2 regions of the Streptomyces sp. NPDC057565 genome follow, and region 1 is predicted to be linked to the other one. Evidence: predicted binding sites of a transcription regulator. Region 1 holds the regulator's gene; the other holds the start of a gene.

Region 1 (7,873 bases):
ACGAGGCACAGTACGGCCGGAATGCGATGGGTCCGGCCGCGACCCCATGGACTCGATGCCCTCAATGTCCCCATACGTGGCAGCGTCCCACCACTCCCCCATGGTGCGGTAGACCGCTTGCAGCCACACCGGGCATGCTGTATACGGTCGTTACGCCCAGCGGCCGGTGCGTCCCAGCAGCAGCGCCGTCGCCGCGGTGCCCGCCGTCGAGGTGCGCAGGACGCTCCGGCCGAGCCGGCAGGTCCGGGCGCCCGCCTCGGCGAAGGTCGCCAGTTCCTCGGGCGACACACCGCCCTCCGGGCCCACGACCAGGATGATCTCGCCCCCTGCGGGCAGTCCGACGGTGGCCAGCGGCTCGCTGTCGTACCCCCGGTCCTCGTGCAGGACGGCGGCGAAGTCGGCTGTGGCCAGAAGTGCGGCAACCTGTTTGGTCGTCAGCGCGTCCGTCACTTCCGGGAATCGCACCCGGCGCGACTGCTTGCCCGCCTCGCGGGCCGTGGTCCGCCACTTCGCGAGGGCCTTGAGACCGCGGTCGCCCTTCCACTGGGTGATGCAGCGCGAAGCCTGCCACGGCACGATCGCGTCGACGCCCGTCTCCGTCATCGTCTCGACGGCGACCTCGCCGCGGTCGCCCTTGGGGAGCGCCTGGACCACGGTGATGCGGGGCGTGGGACGGGGCTCCTCGTGGACCGTGCAGAGGTCCGTCACCACCAGCCGGTCCTTGCCCTCGGTGGCCCGCACGATCCCTTCCGTCCACCGGCCGTGACCGTCCGTCAGGACGACGTTCTCACCGGCCTGCAGCCGCTTGACCGAAACGGCATGCCGCCCCTCGGGGCCGTCCAGGACGAACTCGGGCCCGGCGGGGACCTGTTCGACGACGAAGACCGGTGCGGTCACTGCGTGCTCCTTGTGCTCAGTGCCGCTTGTGCGGCGTCCAGTTCTTCGGCGAGCAGCTCGACCAGCCGACCGGCCGGCAGCTCGCGCGCCATGCGGTGGCCCTGGCCCGCCCACAGGGCCATGCCCTGCGCGTCCCCGGCCTTGGCCGCGGCCTTGCGCAGCCCGCTGGTGACATGGTGCACCTGCGGGTAGGCGGCGGGGGCGTACGGGCCGTGCTCGCGCACGAAGCGGTTGACGAGGCCGCGGGCGGGGCGCCCGGAGAACGCCCGGGTCAGGGCCGTCCCTACGAACAGCGGGTTGGTCAGCGCCTGCTTGTGCAGCAGATGGGCGCCGGACTCGGGGCAGACCAGGAATGCCGTGCCGAGCTGCGCCGCCTCCGCGCCCGCCGCGACGACCGCCGCGATCTGGGAGCCGCGCATGATGCCGCCGGACGCGATGAGCGGCAGCTGGACGGTCTCCCGGACCTGGGCCACCAGGGAGAGCAGCCCCGTGCCGGTGTCGTCGGTCTGCGGGTCGTCGCGATGGGTGGACTGGTGGCCGCCCGCCTCGACGCCCTGGACACAGATCGCGTCGGCGCCCGCCCACTGGGCGGCTTGGGCCTCCTCGGACGAGGTGACCGTCACGACGGTGTACGTACCGACTCCGGCGAGCGCGTCGAGGGCGTCGCGGGTGGGGCAGCCGAACGTGAAGGAGACCACCGGAACGGGGTCCTCCAGGAGGATCGCGAGTTTGGCCTCGTAGCCGTCGTCACCGCTGGAGTCCGGGTCGCCGAGCGGGGTCTCGTACCAGGCGGCCTCACCGGCGAGCTGGTGCCGGTACACCTCGACGGCGCTCGGGTCGGCGAGGTTCGGCTGCGGCATGAAGAGGTTGACGCCGAACGGCTGGCCGGTCATTCTGCGCAGCTGTTTGATCTCGTTGTACATGCCGTCCGCCGTCTTGTACCCGGCGGCCAGGAAGCCGAGCCCACCGGCTTCGGCAACGGCCGACACGAGCTGCGGACAGGACACGCCGCCCGCCATCGGGGCCTGCACGACCGGATACCGGTAGAGATCGGTCAACGCGGATGACATGACCGCATCGTGTCACGTCCGGTGCACCCTGCCGAATCAGCCACGGCACGGCCGGAGCGGTATACGCGGAACGCCGTAGCGCCCGCCGGTCCGGGGACGGGCGGGCGCTACAGCGCAAGGGAAAAGCGGGGTGCGGACGGTCCTCAGCGACCGTTGAACGCATCCTTGAGGCGGGAGAAGAGTCCCTGCTGCCCTGGCTGGAACTGACCGGTGGGCCGCTCCTCGCCACGCAGCTTCGCCAGCTCCCGCAGCAGCCGCTCCTGCTCCGGGTCCAGCTTCGACGGGGTCGTCACCTCGACGTGCACGATCAGGTCGCCGCGTCCGCCGCCCCGCAGATGCGTGATGCCGCGGCCGTGCAGCGGGACCGACTGGCCGGACTGGGTGCCCGGCCGGATGTCGACCTCCTCCAGACCGTCGAGCGTCTCCAGCGGCACCTTCGTGCCGAGCGCGCCCGCCGTCATGGGGATGGTGACCGTGCAGTGCAGATCGTCGCCGCGTCGCTGGAACACCGGGTGCGGCAGCTCATGGATCTCGACGTACAGGTCGCCGGCCGGTCCGCCACCGGGGCCGACCTCGCCCTCGCCCGCGAGCTGGATGCGGGTGCCGTTGTCGACACCGGAGGGGATCTTCACGGTGAGCGTGCGCCGCGAACGGATGCGGCCGTCGCCGGCGCACTCCGGGCACGGCGTCGGCACGACCGTACCGAAGCCCTGGCACTGCGGGCAGGGCCGCGAGGTCATGACCTGGCCGAGGAACGACCGGGTGACCTGGGAGACCTCGCCGCGGCCGCGACACATGTCACAGGTCTGGGCGGAGGTGCCGGGTGCGGCGCCCTCGCCGCTGCAGGTCGTACAGACGACGGCCGTGTCGACCTGGATGTCCTTGGTGGTACCGAACGCCGCCTCGGCGAGATCGATCTCCAGCCGGATCATTGCGTCCTGGCCTCGCCGGGTGCGCGACCGCGGTCCGCGCTGCGACGCCGTGCCGAAGAACGCGTCCATGATGTCGGAGAAGTTGCCGAAGCCACCCTGTCCGAATCCGCCCGCGCCACCGCCGCCGGAGGCGGACAGCGGGTCACCGCCGAGGTCGTAGACCTGCTTCTTCTGCGGGTCCGACAACACCTCGTAGGCGGCGTTGATCTCCTTGAACCGCTCCTGGGTCTTCGGATCGGGGTTGACATCCGGATGCAGCTCGCGTGCGAGCCGCCGGAAGGCCTTCTTGATCTCGTCCTGAGATGCGTCGCGGCGCACGCCGAGAACGGCGTAGTAGTCCGTGGCCACTTACGACTCCGCCAGGATCTGTCCGACGTAACGTGCCACTGCGCGTACCGCTCCCATCGTTCCGGGGTAGTCCATGCGGGTCGGTCCGACCACGCCGAGTTTGGCGACTGCCTCGTCGCCCGAACCGTAGCCGACCGCGACGACGGACGTGGAGTTGAGCCCCTCGTGGGCGTTCTCGTGCCCGATACGTACGGTCATGCCCGAGTCCTTGGCCTCGCCGAGCAGCTTCAGCAGCACGACCTGCTCCTCCAGCGCCTCCAGCACCGGCCGGATCATCAGAGGGAAGTCGTGCCCGAAGCGGGTGAGGTTGGAGGTGCCGCCGATCATCAGCCGCTCCTCCGTCTCCTCGACGAGGGTTTCGAGCAGGGTGGAGAGCACGGTGGACACGGTTCCCCGGTCCTCGCTCTCGAAGGATTCCGGCAGGTCCTGCACCAGCTGCGGGACGTCCGAGAACCGGCGTCCCACGACCCGGCTGTTGAGCCGGGCCCGCAGATCGGCCAGAGAGGTCTCACCGAACGGCGCGGGACAGTCGATCATGCGCTGTTCGACCCGGCCGGTGTCCGTGATCAGCACGAGCATCAGCCGGGCGGGCGCCAGCGACAGCAGTTCCACATGCCGCACCGTGGACCGGGTCAGCGAGGGGTACTGCACGACGGCGACCTGCCGGGTCAGCTGCGCGAGCAGCCGTACGGTGCGGCCCACGACGTCGTCGAGGTCGACCGCACCGTCGAGGAAGTTCTGGATGGCCCTGCGCTCCGGCGACGACAGGGGCTTGACCCCTGCGAGCTTGTCGACGAAGAGCCGGTAGCCCTTGTCCGTCGGGATGCGACCCGCGCTGGTGTGGGGCTGGGCGATGAAACCCTCGTCCTCCAGCACAGCCATGTCGTTGCGGACGGTGGCCGGGGAGACCCCCAGCTTGTGCCGCTCGGTGAGCGCCTTGGAGCCGACGGGCTCCTCGGTGCCGACATAGTCCTGGACGATGGCGCGCAGCACTTCGAGTCTGCGTTCGCTGAGCATGGCGCACACCTCCAGCTGTGTTTCCTCGGTGGTTCTGGTCGATCTCCGGCGATTCCTGGCACTCGATGCGTACGAGTGCCAGCGATCCCCCGCCAGTGTACGGCGGCCGGGTGGGGCCCTAGCAAGGGCGACCGGCCACGCTACCCCGAGACTGTGCAGGTCGTTGCCGATAGCGTCTCCGCATGGACGCGTCTTGGGAAGACTTCGGCTGGGAGCGACTGGGCAACGGTGTGGGCCGTCGGAGGCTCCCCGGGTGGGATGCCACGGTCGCACTGGTGGTCGGAGCGGAGGCGGTCCTGCTCTTCGACACGGGATCGACGCTGCGCGAAGGGGTGGAGATACGGACCCAGGTGCAGGCCATGACCGGCCGGAGGGTGACGCATATCGCACTCAGTCACCCTCATTTCGACCATGTGCTCGGCACCGCGGCATTCGCCGGGGCCGAGGTGTACGGCGCGATCGGCACGGCCGCTCTCCTGACCGGCAGTGCGGACGAGTTGTACGCCGACGCGGTACGCCAGGGGGTGTCCGAGGAGGACGCGGCGCAGGCGGCGGAAGTCCTGGTGGCACCGCACCACCAGGTGTGCGACGCATGGACGCTCGACCTGGGCGGCGGCCGCCAGGTGCTGCTGGCGAACGTGGGCCCCGCCCACAGCGGCCACGATCTCGTCGCCCTCGTGCCCGGCTCCCCGGCCGTGGTCCTCTGCGGCGACCTGGTCGAGGAGTCGGGCGAACCGCAGGCGGGCCCGGACGCGATCCCGTCGCGCTGGCCGGCCGCGCTGGACCGGCTGCTGGCGCTGGGCGGCGAGGACGCCATTTACGTACCCGGGCACGGGGCCGTCGTGGACGCGGCGTTCGTACGGGCACAACGCGACCGGCTGTCCGCAGCCTTCGGCGTGTCGTGACCGGTTCCCGTCCTATCGTCGTCCGATGCGCAGCTACCACCCGGACCTGACCCCGCCCTGGAAGAAGTCCGCTCCCGTCCCCGAGGTCCCCGCCGAGCCCGATCTGGTCGTGGAGGAGGTCTCCACCGGATTCTGCGGTGCGGTGATCCGCTGCGAGAAGACGGCGCAGGGCCCGACGGTGACCCTGGAGGACCGTTTCGGCAAGCATCGGGTGTTCCCGATGGAACCGCGCGGCTTCCGCCTGGAGGGCCGCGTCATCACCCTCGTACGCCCCTCGGCGACCGGCCCGGCCCGCCCCGCCCGCACGGCCTCCGGTTCCGTGGCGGTCCCCGGGGCGCGGGCCCGGGTGGCGCGGGCGGGCCGGATCTACGTGGAGGGCAGGCACGACGCGGAGTTGGTCGAACGGGTCTGGGGCGACGACCTGCGCATCGAGGGTGTGGTGGTGGAGTACCTGGAAGGCATCGACGACCTCCCGTCCATCGTCCGCTCGTTCGCGCCCGGCCCGGATGCGCGACTGGGCGTCCTGGTCGACCACCTGGTCCCCGGCTCCAAGGAGTCGAGGATCGCGGCCGAGGTCACCGACGCGAACGTGCTGGTGGTGGGCCACCCGTACATCGACATCTGGGAGGCGGTGAAGCCGGCGTCGGTGGGCATCGACTCCTGGCCGGTGGTGCCCCGCGGCCTGGACTGGAAGACGGGCGTGTGCCGGTCTCTCGGCTGGCCGGAGAACACGGGCGCCGCGTGGCAGCGCATCCTGTCGACGGTCCGCTCGTACAAGGACCTGGAGCCGGCGCTGCTGGGCTCGGTGGAACACCTGATCGACTTCGTGACGGCGCCTGCCTAGTGCCCGTCCGGCGACCGACGACCGGGGGCCGGGGTGGAGCCCCCGGTTCCGGGAAGGGGTGGGCAGGGGGATCAGGCCCGCCGCAAGCGCACCCGTACCCCCGCGCCCCCTCAGTCCACCAGGTCCCTGACCACCGCATCCGCGAGCAACCGCCCCCGCAGAGTCAGCACCGCCCGCCCCTCCGCATAGGGCGCCGCCTCCAGCAGCCCGTCTTCCACCGCGCGCCCCGCCGCTGCCAGTCCGGCGGGCGCCAGCAGCGACAGCGGACACCCGTCGACCAGCCGCAGCTCCAGCAGAATCCGCTCGACCCGCCGGTCCTCCGCCGACAGGATCTCCCGCCCCGCGCCGGGCGACCGCCCCTCCGCGAGCGCCTGCGCGTACGCGCCGGGATGCTTCACGTTCCACCAGCGCACCCCGCCCACATGGCTGTGCGCACCCGGCCCGGCCCCCCACCAGTCGGCGCCCCGCCAGTACAGCTCGTTGTGCAGGCACCGTCCCTCCACCGTCCGGGCCCAGTTCGACACCTCGTACCAGGAGAAGCCGGCCGCGGCCATGGCCTCGTCAGCGATCAGATACCGGTCGGCGTGGACGTCGTCGTCCGTCATCGGAACCTCGCCGCGCCGGATCCGCCGCGCCAGCTGCGTGCCCTCCTCGACGATCAGCGCGTACGCGGACACATGGTCCGGCCCCGCTCCGATCGCCGCGTCCAGCGAGGCCCGCCAGTCGTCGTCGGACTCCCCGGGCGTGCCGTAGATCAGGTCGAGATTGACGTGCTCGAAGCCCGCCTCCCGGGCCTCGGCGACACACGCCTCGGGCCGCCCCGGCGTATGCGTACGGTCGAGGATCTTCAGCACGTGCTGCCGGGCACTCTGCATCCCGAACGAGATCCGGTTGAAGCCGCCTTCCCGCAGCTCCGCCAGATACGCCGGGTCGACCGACTCCGGATTGGCCTCGGTGGTGATCTCGGCGTCGTCGGCGAGCCCGAACTCGTCACGGATCGCCGCCAGCATCCGTACGAGATCCCCGGCGGCCAGCAGCGTGGGCGTACCACCGCCGACGAACACCGTACGGACCGGTCGCGGGTCGTCGCCGAGCACCTTGCGGGCCTGGCGGACCTCGCCGATCAGATGGGCGGCGTAGTTGTCACGCGAGGCCAGCGCACCGCCCGACCCCCGCAGCTCGGTCGCCGTGTACGTGTTGAAGTCGCAGTACCCGCAGCGCGTGGCGCAGTACGGCACATGCAGGTAGAAACCGAGCGGCCGGTCGGCGGCGCCTTCCAGGGCATGACGGGGCAGCGCCCCGTCGTCGGGCACGGGCTCACCATCGGGCAGTACGGAAGGCATACCGTCCATTGTCACTCGTCGCCGGTCGTACCCCGCCCGCGCTCACCGGGCCTGCAGGACCACCAGCGCCAGATCGTCGTCCGGCGGGCGCTCGGCGAACTCGTGAACGGCGCGTTTGATCCGGTCCGCGATCCCCTCCGCGGTCAGCCCGGCGCACCCGGCCAGCGCCCGGGCGAGACCGTCCCCGTCGTCGAACATCGCCGGCCCGGAGCGCCGCTCCGTGACCCCGTCCGTGACGCAGAGCAGGCTGTCCCCCGGCGCCAGGTCGAAGCTCTGGCTCTCGTATGCGACGTCCTCGACGACCCCGAGCAGCACCTGCGGCTCGGCGGCGGTCCGCACGGTGCCGTCGGGCCGCAGCAGCAGCGGCAGCGGATGGCCCGCGCTGGCGAGCGTGCAGCGCACCCCGCCACCGGGCAGCGGCACCATTTCCCCGTACAGCAGGGAGAGGAACCGGGGCTGCCCGCCGTCCGGCAGCTGCGGACCGTCCTCCCGCAGATGCTGGCCGCCCTCCGCCAGA
Region 2 (7,873 bases), on a different contig from region 1:
CCCGTCCGTCGTCAACATCGCCCTGTGGGAATGGCTCGGCTACAACATGGTGATCTTCTACGCGGCGCTGCAGGCCATCGACCGCTCCGTGCTCGAAGCGGCCACGGTCGACGGGGCGGGCGCCTGGCGCATCGCGCTGAGCATCAAGGTGCCGCTGATCCGCGCCTCCGTCGTGATGGTCGCCCTGTTCACGGTCATCGGCTCGCTGCAGCTGTTCACCGAACCGCTGATCCTCAACAAGGGCACCGGATCCGCCGTCTCCTCCACCTGGACGCCGAACATGTACGCGTACACCGCGGCCTTCGAACGCAACGACTACGGCCTCGCGGCCGCGGCCTCCATCCTGCTGGCCCTCACCGCCGCACTGCTGTCCTTCGTCGTCACCCGCTTCACCGGCCGGAAGGGCAGGAAGGCATGAACTCCTCAGCCCCCAAGAGCCGTTGGATGTCCAGGACGGCGGTCAACGGCTTCCTGATCCTCGCGGTCGTCTACATGCTCTTCCCTCTCGTCTGGCTGGTCACCGCCGCAACCAAGGACACCGGCGATCTGCTCGCGGGCAACGCGTTCTCCTTCGACGGCTTCAACCTCGGCGAGAACCTGTCGAACCTCGCCTCCTACGGCGACGGCATCTACTTCCGCTGGTACCTCAACAGCCTCTTCTACGCGGGCGGCGGCGCGGTCGTCTGTTCGCTGATCTGTGTCGCCGCGGGGTACGCCTTCGACAAGTACGAATTCCGGGGCAAGGAGAAGCTGTTCGGCCTGGTACTGATGGGCGTGCTGGTCCCGACCACCGCGCTCGCCCTGCCGATGTATCTCCTGGCGTCCAAAACCGGTCTCGTCAACACCTACTGGTCGGTGCTGATCCCGGTCCTCGTCAATCCGTTCGGCGTCTACCTCGCCCGGGTGTTCTCCACCGGCTACATCCCCAACGAGGCGCTGGAGGCCGCCCGTATCGACGGAGCCGGCGAGCTGCGCGTCTTCTGGTCGATCGGGCTGCGCATGGTCATGCCGGGCTTCGTGACCGTCTTCCTCTTCCAGTTCACCGCGATCTGGAACAACTTCTTCCTCCCCCTCGTGATGCTGTCGGACCGCAAGCTGTTCCCGCTGAGCCTCGGTCTGTACTCCTGGAACACCAACACCCACGGCGAGCCGAGCTTCTATCCGCTCGTCGTCACCGGATCCCTCCTCGCCGTGATCCCCCTGATCGTCGCCTTCGTCTCCCTGCAGCGGCACTGGAAGGCGGGTCTGACCGCCGGAAGCGTCAAGTGACCGTCGCCCGCCCCTTGAGCCGAGCGCCCTTTGAGGAGTCCGAGTTACACCATGCCCCACGCCACTGACAACCGGCCGAAAGCCCTGCTGGCGATGGGCCCCGGCATCGCCGACCGGCTCCTCGCCGACCGCCACCGCACACGACTGGCCGCCCTCACCCGTACGGATCCCCGCTTCGTCGCCCACGACCTGGCCGACCCGACACCGGAGACGGCCGCCGCGCTCGCCGAGGCCGAGGTGCTGTTGACCTGCTGGGGTGCGACACCGCTGACCGCCGAGGTGCTGGACGCCGCACCGCGGCTGCGCGCCGTGGTGCACGCCGCCGGTTCCGTGAAGCACCACATCACGGACGCCTGCTGGGAACGCGGGATCGCCGTCACCTCGGCGGCCGGTGCCAATGCGCTGCCCGTCGCCGAGTTCACCCTTGCCGCGATCCTTTTCGCGGGCAAGCGGGTGCTGCAGACCGCGCAGCGTTACGCCGCCCTGCGCACCGACCACGACTGGCTCCAGGAGCTCGCCGGCTCCGGCAACTACCGCCGCACCGTCGGCATCATCGGAGCATCCCGCATCGGCCGACGGGTGATCGAGCTGCTGCGCCCCTTCGACCTGGACGTCCTGCTGTACGACCCCTACGTCGACGCGGCGGAGGCGGCCCGGCTGGGCGTACGGCTCGCGGCGCTGGACGAGCTGTGCGCACGCAGCTCCGTCGTCTCCGTGCATGCGCCGCAGCTGCCGGAGACGCGCCATCTGATGGGCGCGGCGCAGCTGGCGGCGATGGCGACGGGCACGACGCTGATCAACACGGCTCGCGGGTCGCTGATCGACGAGGACGCCTTGCTTGCGGAGCTGCGGAGCGGGCGGCTGCACGCGGTGCTGGATGTGACGGATCCCGAACTTCCGCCCGCGCTCTCGCCGTTGTACGAGCTGCCGAATGTATTGCTCACTCCGCACATCGCGGGCTCGCAGGGCGATGAGCTGCACCGGATGGCCGACCAGGCACTCGACGAGATGGAGCGGTTCGCGTCCGGCCTGCCCTTCGCGGACCCCGTGCACGCCGGGAGCCTGCAGCACTCGGCCTGAGCCCCGAACGTCGAAAACCCTCTGGCTCACTGAGCTCCTCTAAACTGGAAGGATCCCATCCAGACTGCAGGACCGGGAGACGCCATGAGATTCGTACAAGTAATCGACTGCAAGACGGAGCGGTTCGACGACATGGACCGCCTCATGGACGAATGGGTCGAACGGACCAAGGGCACCCGGACGGCCACGCACAGCCTCATCGGCAAGGACCGCTCCGACGGGTCCCACTTCGTCGAGATCGTCGAATTCCCTTCGTACGAAGATGCGATGGCGAACTCGAAGCTGCCGGAGACCGACCAGATCTTCCAGGAGATGGTGGCGCTCTGCAACGGAATGCCCACCTTCACCGACCTCGATGTGGTCCGTGACGAACAGTTGAACCAGACACTGTCGCGCCGGTTCTTCCACGAGATCGCCGTCGGGGGCAACCTCGAAGCCATCGACGAGGTGTTCGCGCCCGACTACATCGACCACGACGTCGCCAAGGAACAGGACACGGTGATCGGGTCCGGCTCCCTGAAGAACGACGTGATCAGATGGCGTGCGGCCTTCGATTTCACCATCAGCCTGGACCGGCAGGTCTGCGAGGGTGACGACGTCGTGACGCTGTGGACCTGGACCGGCACCCACGAGGGCGACTTCATGGGGATCGCCCCCACGGGCAGGCAGTGCACCATGACGGGCACCACGATCTTCCGGTTCAAGGACGGCAGGATCCAGGAAGGCTGGTGGCACGAGGACCTTCTCGGCCTGATGCACCAGCTCGGCGCGCTCCACTGATCCAACGGCAAAGGACAGCCGAAGGCCCCCGTTCCCATCGCTGAACAGCGGGAACGGGGGCCTTGTGCGGCGGTGAGCCCAGGTGTCAGCTCGTCAGTGCGAGTGACCGTGGCCGCCGTGACCGGCTTCGGCCTCTTCCTCGGCCGGCTTCTCGACGACCAGGGTCTCGGTCGTCAGCAGCAGCGACGCGATGGACGCGGCGTTCTCCAGCGCGGAGCGGGTGACCTTGACCGGGTCGATGACGCCGGCCTTCACCAGGTCGCCGTACTCGCCGGTCGCGGCGTTGAAGCCCTGGCCCTTGTCGAGCTCGGCGACCTTCGAGGTGATGACGTAACCCTCGAGGCCGGCGTTCTCGGCGATCCAGCGCAGCGGCTCGACCGCGGCGCGGCGCACGACCGCGACACCGGTGGCCTCGTCGCCGGCCTTGTCGAGGTTGCCCTCGAGGACCTTGACGGCGTGGACCAGAGCGGAGCCACCACCGGAGACGATGCCCTCCTCGACCGCGGCGCGGGTCGCGGAGATGGCGTCCTCCAGACGGTGCTTCTTCTCCTTGAGCTCCACCTCGGTGGCGGCACCGACACGGATCACGCACACGCCGCCGGCCAGCTTCGCGAGGCGCTCCTGGAGCTTCTCGCGGTCCCAGTCGGAGTCGGTGGCGTCGATCTCGGCCTTGATCTGGTTGACCCGGCCCTTGACGTCGCCGGGCTCGCCGCCGCCGTCCACGATGGTCGTGTCGTCCTTGGAGACGGTGACACGGCGGGCGGTGCCCAGCACGTCCAGACCGGCCTGGTCGAGCTTGAGGCCGACCTCCTCGGCGATGACGGTCGCACCGGTGAGGGTGGCGATGTCGCCGAGCATGGCCTTGCGGCGGTCACCGAAGCCCGGGGCCTTCACCGCGACGGCGTTGAAGGTGCCACGGATCTTGTTGACGACCAGGGTCGACAGGGCCTCGCCCTCGACGTCCTCGGCGATGATCAGCAGCGGCTTGGAGCCACCGGCCTGGATGACCTTCTCCAGCAGCGGGAGCAGCTCCTGGATCGAGCCGATCTTGCCCTGGTGGATCAGGATGTACGGGTCGTCGAGGACGGCCTCCATACGCTCCTGGTCGGTCACCATGTACGGGGACAGGTAACCCTTGTCGAAGGCCATGCCCTCGGTGAACTCGAGGTCCAGACCGAAGGTGTTGGACTCCTCGACGGTGATGACACCGTCCTTGCCGACCTTGTCCATCGCGTCCGCGATGAGCTCGCCGACCTGCGAGTCCTGCGCGGAGAGCGCGGCCACGGCGGCGATGTCGGACTTGTCGTCGATCGGGCGGGCGGTCGCGAGGAGCTCCTCGGACACAGCCTTGACCGCGGCGTCGATGCCCTTCTTCAGGGCGGCCGGGGAAGCACCCGCGGCAACGTTGCGCAGGCCCTCGCGGACGAGCGCCTGGGCGAGCACGGTGGCGGTGGTGGTGCCGTCACCCGCTACGTCGTTGGTCTTGGTCGCCACCTCCTTCACCAGCTGGGCACCGAGGTTCTCGTACGGGTCGTCGAGCTCGACCTCGCGCGCGATGGTGACACCGTCGTTGGTGATGGTGGGAGCGCCGAACTTCTTGTCGATGACGACGTTGCGGCCCTTGGGGCCGATCGTCACCTTGACCGTGTCGGCAAGCTTGTTGACGCCGCGCTCAAGGGCGCGACGGGCGTCCTCGTCGAACTTCAGAATCTTCGCCATGGGAGCTGAACTGTCCTCTCGAACGAACTGCGCCCCTGACCGCCCGGCTTGTTATCTCGCAGGGGACCAGGGGCGCAGAACGGAAGCAAACGTGTGTGAATTACTTCTCGATGATCGCGAGCACGTCGCGGGCCGAGAGGACGAGGTACTCCTCGCCGTTGTACTTCACCTCGGTGCCGCCGTACTTGCTGTACAGCACGATGTCACCGGTCTTGACGTCGAGCGGCAGGCGCTCGCCGTTCTCGAAGCGACCCGGGCCCACGGCCAGGACGACGCCCTCCTGGGGCTTCTCCTTGGCGGTGTCCGGGATGACCAGGCCAGAGGCCGTGGTCTGCTCGGCGTCGAGCGGCTGGACCACAATGCGGTCCTCAAGCGGCTTGATGGCAACCTTGGAGCTGGTGGTCGTCACGATCCGGCCTCCCCCTTCGGAGATCTCGGGGTTAACTGCGGGGTTAACTGTCTGGGGTGGCGATCAGGTGGGTCCGTCGTCGCGGGTGCCGGACCTGCCGGTCGCACAGTACTGCTGGCACTCTCCAGCGGGGAGTGCCAGAGCTGACACTATGACCGCGATTAGCACTCGGTCAAGCGGAGTGCCAATTCAGTCCGGTCGTGGCGTCACCGCACCGGACTGTCCCGATGGGTCGACGTACGGGGAACGCAGGGACGGACCGCACCGTTCCGTACGACGGCGGGGAGATGCCGGACGTCGCGCCCCCGCGTCGGCGCCGACTGTCGGGACAGGTCTCGACATCGCTCCGGTTCCGCCCCTGATGGCCCCTCCGGGCGGCCGGGGCGGGCCGGGCCGCCTCCTGCACCGACCCGCCCGAGGCGGCCGAACCAACCGCCGACGAACCGGGCCGTGATCACATTCGGGGTGCTCACCCCGGCGGTCGTCGCGATCGGCGTCGCACCGCTGCGCGCGAACCGGCCCCGGGCCCGGTCCAGGCCTTCGCCGCGATCGCACCGTGCCTCATGACGGTGCGGACCGGGCACGTCGACTACCGCCGCTCGCACCCCGTACCGGCGCCCGCTCCGCCGGACGGTCCCGGACGGTCCGGCCGCCAGTGCCTCAGCGGCGAGGACGACGCCGTGGGCCCGGTCTCCGGCAGCCGACCCGGCCGACCGCAGGAGCCGACGACCGTCGGCCCCGCGGCCCCCTGATCACCCCGCACACCCGCCCGCCGCTCCGGCTCCGCCCCCGACGCTGGTCCCGGCTCCGGCTCCGGCGTCCGGTGCGGCCGGCTCACCTTCTGCGCGGCCTTCCGGCCCAGCCGTTCGATCGGGTCGACCGACTGCGCGCACCCGGCGGTGGCCGTCAGGAGCGCACCGGTTGCCAGTAGGCCGGCGAGCAGCCGGTGCGCCCTCCTCATGCGTAGTCCTCCAGCCGGGCCGCGGCGTACCCCTTGTCCGTGACGGTCCTCATGACGGCCCGCGCCGCATCAGGGCCGACCCATACCCCTGCGCGGTTAAATCTTCCTTTTGTCGTACAAGCTGCGTGGTTTCGCATACTGCCAGTGGGGGCTCGGCCGCTGGCTCCGACACCTCCGCCGGGCCCGCGCGGTCCCCCGGCTGGCTCACAATGGGCCGGTGAACGCCTTCGATCCGACCGACCCGACCGACCCGCTCGCCGCCTTCACGGCCCTGCGTACCCCCGAGGGCGAGGCACTCCTCGCCGAGCTGCGGGCGTACGACCCCTCCCAGGAGCTCGCCACCGCGACCCGGCTGCGCCGCAGCCATCCGGCCCCGCTGGTGTCGGCGGCGCTGGGGCAGGCACGGCTGCGGCAGCGGGCGGTGGCGAAGTTCGGCGCCGAGGACGCGTACCGGATGTTCTTCACCCCGAACGGCGTCGAGCAGGCGACCCGCACCTCGGTCGCCACCCACCGCGCCCGGCGCTTCGCCGAAGCGGGCGTACACAGCATCGCCGACCTCTGCTGCGGGATCGGCGGCGACGCCCTCGCCCTCGCCCGCGCGGGCATCTCCGTCCTCGCCGTGGACCGCGACCCGCTGACCGCCGAGGTGGCCCGCGCCAATGCCGCCGCACTCGGTCTCGACACCCTGATCGAGGTGCGCTGCGCCGATGTCACCGAGATCGACACGTCCGCGTACGACGCGGTCTTCGTCGACCCGGCCCGGCGCGGCGGACGCGGCAGGATCTTCGACCCCGAGGCGTACTCGCCACCGCTCTCCTGGGCGACCGCCGCCGCGCTGACGGCCCCCCGTGCCGCACTGAAGATCGCCCCCGGCATCCCGCACGAGGCGATCCCGGCGCAGGCGGAGGCCGAGTGGATCTCGGACGCCGGCGATGTCAAGGAGGCGGTGCTCTGGTTCGGTGAAGGGTTCGCCCCGGGCTCGTACCGCGCCACACTGCTCCCGGCGGGCGCGACCCTGTCGGCCCCGGCCGCACTGCCCGCCCCGCCCGTCGGACCGGTGGGCCGCTATCTGTACGAGCCGGACGGCGCCGTCATCCGTGCCCATCTGGTCGCCGACGTCGTGGAGCGGTCGGGTGGCCGGCTGGTCGACGAGACGATCGCGTACGTCACGAGCGACGAGCCGTACAACTCCCCCTACGCCTCCGCGTACGAGATCACCGACCAACTGCCCTTCAACATGAAGAAGCTGAAGGCACTGCTGCGGGAGCGGAAGGTCGGCGTCCTGACCGTCAAGAAGCGCGGCTCGGCCGTCGAACCGGAGGAGCTGCGCCGGAAGATGAAGCTCCAGGGCCCGAACGCCGCGACCGTGTTCCTGACCCGGGTCGCCGGGGCACCGACCATGCTGGTCGGCCACCCCGTGCGGCCCGACGTGCGTGCGAGCTCCTAGCGTGTGTTTGCCCCGTGAGGAGCGTCGTCCGAGTGTGCGTGCCGGGCGGCGCGACGGGGGCAAAGCGTGCCGGGAAGGGCACTAGGTCAGATCGGTCAGTTCGTCGGCGTACACCTGGGAGAGCGGCTGCGGGCCCACGTACTGCTGGCAGTTGCACTGCCCGGATTCGAAGCGGACCGGCTTCTTGCTCTCGTCCCAGGCCGTCGGC

The links. Region 1 encodes HrcA, which represses chaperone genes, less so after heat shock. Its sites were predicted from a motif close to TTNGCACTCNGNNNNNCNGAGTGCNAA; they were not measured.
Region 2: groES (co-chaperone GroES) is a predicted target of HrcA. The motif match lies at 5,419-5,445, and genes of this name have one in related genera.

The regions. Positions count from the first base shown of each region.
Region 1 is NZ_JBHVFU010000004.1:156,522-164,394, forward strand. Features, by position in the region: gene ACFU8W_RS10795 (16S rRNA (uracil(1498)-N(3))-methyltransferase) at 151-897, opposite strand; gene ACFU8W_RS10800 (nitronate monooxygenase) at 894-1,967, opposite strand; gene dnaJ (molecular chaperone DnaJ) at 2,111-3,247, opposite strand; gene hrcA (heat-inducible transcriptional repressor HrcA) at 3,248-4,264, opposite strand; gene ACFU8W_RS10815 (MBL fold metallo-hydrolase) at 4,447-5,169, shown strand; gene ACFU8W_RS10820 (DUF3097 domain-containing protein) at 5,195-6,013, shown strand; gene hemW (radical SAM family heme chaperone HemW) at 6,124-7,356, opposite strand; gene ACFU8W_RS10830 (SpoIIE family protein phosphatase) at 7,399-7,873, opposite strand, start outside.
Region 2 is NZ_JBHVFU010000022.1:40,834-48,706, reverse strand. Features, by position in the region: gene ACFU8W_RS30205 (carbohydrate ABC transporter permease) at 1-418, shown strand, start outside; gene ACFU8W_RS30200 (carbohydrate ABC transporter permease) at 415-1,269, shown strand; gene ACFU8W_RS30195 (hydroxyacid dehydrogenase) at 1,321-2,349, shown strand; gene ACFU8W_RS30190 (ester cyclase) at 2,434-3,129, shown strand; gene groL (chaperonin GroEL) at 3,223-4,848, opposite strand; gene groES (co-chaperone GroES) at 4,949-5,257, opposite strand; gene ACFU8W_RS30175 (hypothetical protein) at 5,821-6,009, shown strand; gene ACFU8W_RS30170 (methyltransferase domain-containing protein) at 6,436-7,665, shown strand; gene ACFU8W_RS30165 (hypothetical protein) at 7,747-7,873, opposite strand, start outside.